2 linked regions of the Prosthecobacter debontii genome follow. The protein of the gene in region 1 interacts with the protein of each later gene in a pairwise test. Links are inferred from orthologs where the notes say so. Each region holds a gene or a part of one and is shown on either strand. Other genes may lie near its edges. The genes, in order: ruvA and ruvC.

The links.
Region 2: the proteins of ruvA (region 1) and ruvC interact in binary tests that used the Escherichia coli proteins (3 or more experiments, as listed by UniProt). The link is inferred for Prosthecobacter debontii from one-to-one orthologs.

What each region holds. Positions count from the first base shown.
Region 1 is NZ_FUYE01000007.1:309,482-312,791, forward strand. What follows is about bases 14-3,007. They hold ruvA (Holliday junction branch migration protein RuvA), read left to right. Parts: upstream 14-1,203; coding sequence 1,204-1,812; downstream 1,813-3,007. Other genes in these bases: B5D61_RS12785 (Gfo/Idh/MocA family protein), read left to right, coding at 14-378; B5D61_RS12790 (hypothetical protein), read right to left, coding at 504-1,109; B5D61_RS12800 (hypothetical protein), read right to left, coding at 2,322-3,007. Also shown: more of B5D61_RS12785, read left to right, coding at 1-13; more of B5D61_RS12800, read right to left, coding at 3,008-3,050; hemL (glutamate-1-semialdehyde 2,1-aminomutase), read left to right, coding at 3,136-3,310. UniProt on the Escherichia coli protein: The RuvA-RuvB-RuvC complex processes Holliday junction (HJ) DNA during genetic recombination and DNA repair.
Region 2 is NZ_FUYE01000024.1:43,381-46,578, forward strand. What follows is about bases 37-2,918. They hold ruvC (crossover junction endodeoxyribonuclease RuvC), read left to right. Parts: upstream 37-1,150; coding sequence 1,151-1,687; downstream 1,688-2,918. Other genes in these bases: B5D61_RS23575 (polysaccharide biosynthesis/export family protein), read left to right, coding at 37-648; B5D61_RS23580 (DoxX family protein), read left to right, coding at 653-1,132; argC (N-acetyl-gamma-glutamyl-phosphate reductase), read left to right, coding at 1,813-2,862; argJ (bifunctional glutamate N-acetyltransferase/amino-acid acetyltransferase ArgJ), read left to right, coding at 2,859-2,918. In the rest of the region: more of B5D61_RS23575, read left to right, coding at 1-36; more of argJ, read left to right, coding at 2,919-3,198.

The sequences.
Region 1 (3,310 bases):
CCTGACCACATGCTGAACTTCATCAACTCGGTTCGTGCCGGTAAGTTGACGAAGGACGTGCTGAATGTGGCTCACGGTCACCATGCGGCTGGCTTGGCCCACATGGCCAACGTCTCCTACCGCCTCGGTAAGAAGCTCTCCAACGAAGAGATCAAAGAGCGCCTCAGCGGCAGCAAAGCGGCCCTGGAAACCTTCGATCATTTTGTGGCTAACCTGGAAGCCAACCAGATCGACATGAAAGCTGACATGGCTTCCGTGGGTCCATGGCTGGAGTTCGATCCCGTCAGCGAGAAGTTCATCGGTGAGTTCGCTGAAGAGGCGAATAAGCTTGCCATGGACGAATACGCTCCTGGCTTCGAGCTGCCGACCGTCAGCTAATCGATCCTTCCGAGTTAACACTCGATTTAAAAAAACGCGGAACTCAGTCGTGGGTTCCGCGTTTTTTGGTTAGGCCTATACAAATCAATGATTGTTAGGCTCATCCGGGCTTCGGCAAAAAAAGCTCACTCCAAGAAGCTGGCGACGACTTTCGGCACGCCGCCTTTTTTGATGGCGAAGATCTCCGGGCTGGCCGCGCGCGTGTCTGAAAGATAACGTTGTTCCAGATCCGCAGCGAATTCTTCAATGGCCTCCGGTCTGGCCGGAAAGACGAAGAGGGAATGCCGATCTGGCAAGGCCACCCAGATTTCATCCCCGAAGAGTTTTTCGAAGATCGCGGGCAGAGAGGGTGCCACCAGCAGGCTGGCCATGAGAGGCTGGTCACTGCGATAGACGGCATACGCCACCTGACCTTCCGCATTTTTGATCAGCTCCGGTTTCAGCGTGGCGAGTCGTTTATCCGCAGCCTTTTTGGCGCGTTCTGCAAAGGTCTCGACACTGAGCCCGAGCTGCTTGAACTCGTCAGGACGATAGGGCATCACCCAAGGTGTTTCTTTCAGCTCTTTAGCGGGTGTGAGCACCGTCAGCTCAGCCCCTTCGGGAAAAAAGGAAAGGGAGTTGCGCATGATCTTCGGCTCCGGCAGGAGCAGCAGGCTCTCGAGCCGGTGATCCTCGGCCTGAGCGGAACAGAAGGCCAAGGCAACGAAGGCAGAGAGCAGGCGCAGAGTCATGGTAGAGTGGTCGGCACCCACTTGAGCACGCCTTTTCCGCGATGCCAGCATCAAAGGTCTTGCACTCCGGAGCCGCATTGGCTTCATCCAGGGCATGATCGCCTTTCTCCGTGGCACCCTCGCCGAATCTTTTCCTCACCAAGCCATCGTGGATGTGGGGGGAGTCGGCTATGCCGCCAATATTCCTTTAACCACCTTCGACCGGCTGCCGCAGCAGGGGGGGCAGGTGCGTCTCCTCACCCATCATCATGTGACCGAGAGGGAGCACACGCTGTTTGGCTTTTTCACGGAGGATGAGCGGGATCTGTTCCGCCTGCTTATTGATCGGGTCTCTGGCATTGGCCCGAAGATGGCGCTCTCTGTCCTTAGCGGCATGCCCGTGCCAGCTTTCAAAGAAGCCGTCATCCGCAATGACATCGCTGCCCTGGCCAAGATCAAAGGCGTGGGGAAAAAGACGGCGGAGCGGATTGTCCTGGAACTGAAGGATAAAGTCGGCGTGGTGGATGCCTGGCAGGCCGCTCAGGTGGCCCGTGGCGCGCATGATCCGAAGCAGGAAGCCGTCAGTGATGCCGTCCTGGGCCTCATCGCCTTGGGCTACAAGCAGACGGAGGCGCAGAAAACCGTGAACGAGTTGGCGAAGACAGCGCCGGAACCCGTGCGTGCGGACAAGCTCATCCGAGAGGCTTTACGGCTGATGCAGTAGAAGGTGGCCCGCACACTCCGTGTGCGGATAGCCGCGGCGAAGGCCTAACGAGATGCATTTCGTTTCGTTTTGAGCTCCGCACAGGAGGGTATTTTGTAGAGTCCCGACTGCGGGGCCTGAGGATGAATGCCATCTCACATGGACTCCACGCGGGAACCCGCACACGGAGTGTGCGGACCACTGGGATACGCTGGCTTGCGGTGCGTTCCCTGTCAGCCATCTCGACACTCGATTTTGGAAAATCGAGCTACTGCGCTGCCGCGTGGCTCAGCCTTCATTCGCCCGGTCCTGTTCCTCCTGCGAATCGTGTCATCCTATCAAAAACTCCCCTCAACTCTCGTCTCCTTTTCCGGCTGAAGCCGGGGCTCCGAACTCCAGCCTCCATCCAAACCCAGAATCTAAAATCCCCTCTCCGCGTCTCTGCGGTTAAAGGAGCTGCATCCAGCAGTGTGGGCCTCTTCAAAACACTACAAACAAGAGCCAACCACTGCCAACGCTCTCCACCCACATCACCAGCCAAAGATGATCGGTCCGGGCACGATTTTGACACCACCGGTACCGAGGGGATTTCCCTTGGTTTCTTCGATGCTTTCCACGACGTTGTTTTTCAGATTCACCGCCATGCTGCCGGTCTCCACCTTGATGTAAACCACCGTCTGCACCGGGCGGCCTAGGGCATCGATGCTGGTGTTGTATTGGGGGATGCGGTCATAGACCACATACTCCAGCTTTTCCTCCTTACCCGCCGCGCTGAGCTTGCTGGATTTGCGGTTGGGTTTACCCAGGCTGGCGTGGACTTCTTCAGCCGTCATGCCCAAAGCGATTTGTTTGGCGGCGATCAGGGCCTCCACCTCCGTTTGCCGCTGATGCAGTTTTTTGAGATTGGGCACCAGATTTGGATCGGGGGAAAGCAGATCTCCCATGCGCATCCAGCCGGAGACATCACCATGGCGTGCCCGCCCCCGCACTCGGTAGGCGGTATCGGACAGTCCCACCAGCTTCACGAGGGTGCCCGGGGGCATGGAACCCAGGGCCTGCTGCATGGTGGAGCGGGTGTAGATGGGCGCTTCCTGGAGAACCTTCAGCGTCACCGGTTTTTTCAGCATGTCCTCGACGTCGATCGTGCCGGGCTCAGGGGCGAGAAGGGAGGATTTACGGCTGCTGGAAAGCTGGGCCGATGCCACACTGCTCCAGCCAAGCGCAGCAATGACCACCAGGAAAAACAGGGTCGTTTTCATGTCAGGAGAGTGAGGTTATCAAACTGAGACGCCGGGAGGAAAGCTTTTGTTCGACGTGTCAAAGCTTCCGCGTATCCATTCCCCCATGCCCAACGGACCCCTCTCTGCGAAACTCTTCGATCTGGCCAAGCAATACATCCCTGGTGGAGTGAACTCCCCCGTTCGTGCTTTTCGCAATGTCGGCGGGGATCCTTTCTTCGTGCGCCGGGCCAAAGGCTGCCGCATCTGGGACGTGGATGGGCGGGATATGATCGACTACG
Region 2 (3,198 bases), on another replicon or contig:
TCTTCATGTGCCACGGTCAAGCGCCTCACGCCGGATCTCCCCAAGATCCCGATGCCGTCTCTGCCCAAGTTCTCCACCTTGAAAAAAGTGACCCGTATTCTTCCGGGCATGCCTGATCACGACAAGGTGAACGATGAAGACCCGCAAATGCCCTTCAATGCCCGAGGCACCCTGGGCTATGGCCACTCCCTGCGTGTGCATGTGTATGAAGGCACACGCTCCACCAAACGCGTCTATAATGGCGTGGTCATGGTGGATGCCAAAGGCGTGGTCGATTTTGGCGATAAAATCGGCCGCACCCAGATCGGCGGTGCGCAGCTACCCAAAGCCGTGGAAGCCATCGCCGCAACCTTCCGGGTGGGCCTTCGCCTGAATCGCCCGCTGACCGTTCACATTCTTTCGGTGGAGGATGTGCCGGTGGTCTCCATCACCGGGGATGTGATCAAGGATGAATTCATCCCAGCCTGGGATGGCATGACCATTCAGCAGGCCGTCACCGTCGCCGGGGGCCGTAAGCTGGGCTCCACCAACCGTGGGGTTTACGTCATCCGGGAAGGAAATCGCCGCTTTTACTCCAGCCTCGAGGCAGCCACGGAGAAGACCGAACCCGAACCTGGAGACATCATTCACCTTTCCCCCGATTTTTAATTTCATGATCGAGCAAATCGGCGGCAACCCAGCCGCAAATCAAATCCCCATTGGCAATCTCTTCAAGAGCATCTCGATCCTTCGCATCGGCGCCGGAGTTCTGCTGCTCAGCCGCCACGGCTGGGTAGCCGCGCATGAAGCCTATGAGTTTCTCTGGGAGGAAAAGACCTGGAATTGGGTCAAAGCCTTCTCAGATGCAGGCCTGCCCATGCCCACGCTCCTAGCCCCTGCCGTGGCGATTACCATTGCGGCCGTCGCTGTGAGCTGGTGCCTAGGCTTCCTTACCCGCCTCTTTTCCGTCATCATGATGCCTGTGTTGATCGGCGTCATCATCAAAGGCACCTCAGCCGAGACAGAGATCGCCTGGCTTTATCTGCTCATTGCCTTCACGCTGCTCCTCTTCGGCTCAGGTGCCGTCTCCATCGACAAACTCTTCCGCCTGGGAGAGAACTGGGGACACTCTAAACCCAAGAAACGCTGGTAAAATCCCGGCCACTCCCGCATGCCGCCCTCCCCCTCCACCGCTCCAATCACCGAGCGAGTGCTCGCCATCGACCCCGCCCTGCGCAACACAGGCTGGGCGGTGCTGGAACAAACAGGACGCGACATCAAGCCACTCGCCTACGGGGTGATCTCGAATGCTCCCAAGCTGCTCCACTCTGGCTGCCTGGTGGCCATCCGAGAGCAACTCCAGGACGCCATTCGCCAGTATGCTCCGACGGTGTGTGCGATCGAGACCACCATTTATGTGCAGAGTTACAAGACCGCCATCGTGCTCGGCACCGCTCGCGCGGCCTGCCTCATCGCAGCCGCTGAGCACGGCATACCCATTTATGAGTATGCCCCGAAGGAGGTGAAACAGGCGGCCGTCGGCCGTGGGGCCGCGCAGAAAGATCAGGTGGCCTTCATGATCCGCAGCATGCTCCGGCTGCGTGAGACACCACCCGCCGATGCAGCGGATGCCTTAGCTGTAGGCATCGCCCACTTTCAGAACGCCAACGCAGGGGCCGCGCTCGCCCGCGAAGCCCGCCGGGTATAAACCGCGCTTACCCAGCACTTCTCCTGGTTTTAGTGAGCCTGACATTTTGACGGCCACGGAACTCCATCATTTTAAATCTGATCTTGCGGGAAAGAGGGGAGGCTCCATACTTCGCCTCTCCCGTGATGTCTCAGAAAGTTAAAGTCGCTGTCCTTGGAGCAAGTGGTTATTCCGGAATAGAACTGCTCCGGTTGTTACTGCGCCATCCTCATGCCGAACTCGTGGCCGTGACCTCGCGCACACTCGCTGGCAAAACCTTATCTGCGGAGTTTCCACGGTTTCGTAAAGTAGGCATCGCCGATCGCCTGACCTTTAGCAATCCTGATGCGGCCGCGCTGAAAGAAGCCGGCGCTGAAATCGCCTTTCTCGCCCTGCCCCATGGTGTGTCCGTGGAATACGCCAAGCCTCTGCTGGAGCTCGGCATCAAAGTCATCGACCTGAGTGCGGACTTCCGTCTGCGCAGTGCCGAGGTTTACAAGGAATTTTATGCGCATGAGCATCCCGCACCGGAATTGCTGAGCGAGGCCGTCTATGCCCTGCCAGAAATCCGGGCGGATGAAATCCAGAAAGCACGTCTCATCGCCTGCCCTGGCTGTTATCCCACCAGCATTTTACTGCCTCTCATTCCTCTTCTGAAGGCTGGCCTGTTGAGCGCAGACCCACTCGCTGTGTCCAGCATGAGCGGTGCTAGTGGTGCTGGCCGGAATGCCAACGTGTCCCTGCTTTTCTGCGAAGTGCAAAATAGCCTGCGCAGCTACAGCGTGCCTCAGCATCGTCACCTGAGCGAAATCGGGCAGGAGCTAGCCATCGCCGCAGGTCGTGAAGTGAAGCTGTCGTTTGTGCCCCATCTGGTGCCCGTGTATGCAGGCATCTGCACCACCACCTTTGCCTCCCTGGCCCCTGGCGTGACGCTGGAGCAGGTGGAGGCTGCTTTACAGCAAGCTTATGCCGACCAGCCCTTCGTGCGTCTGCTCGGCCGCAATCAATCCCCGGACACCAAGCATGTCATGGGCACGAATTTCATCGATATCGGTTGGGCGTTGGATCAGCGTGCAGGCCGTCTCATCCTCATGAGTGCTGAAGATAACATCGGCAAAGGCGCCTCAAGCCAGGCGATCCAGAATTTCAACCTTGTCTGCGGCTTTGATCCTGCTGCCGGGCTCCAGAGCGTATGATTGCTGACCTTGATCCATCTCGCGAACCCCGCGTTTCCTTTAAAGTCATCGAAGGCGGCGTCACCGCAGCCCACGGTTATCGTGCCGGGGCCATCTCCTGCGGCATCAAAAACCCTGACGTGAAACGTCTGGATTTGATGCTGATCGTCTCTGACACCCCCACCGTCACCGACGCTGTTTTCACCACGAATAAAGTGCGTGCCGCCTGCGTGCGTGTCTCCCAGCAGCACATCCGCGATGGCGACATCCGCGCCATCATCGCCAACAGTGGTAACGCCAACGCCTGCACCGGCCCGCAGGGCATCCAGGATGCCAAAGCCATGTGCAAAGCCACTG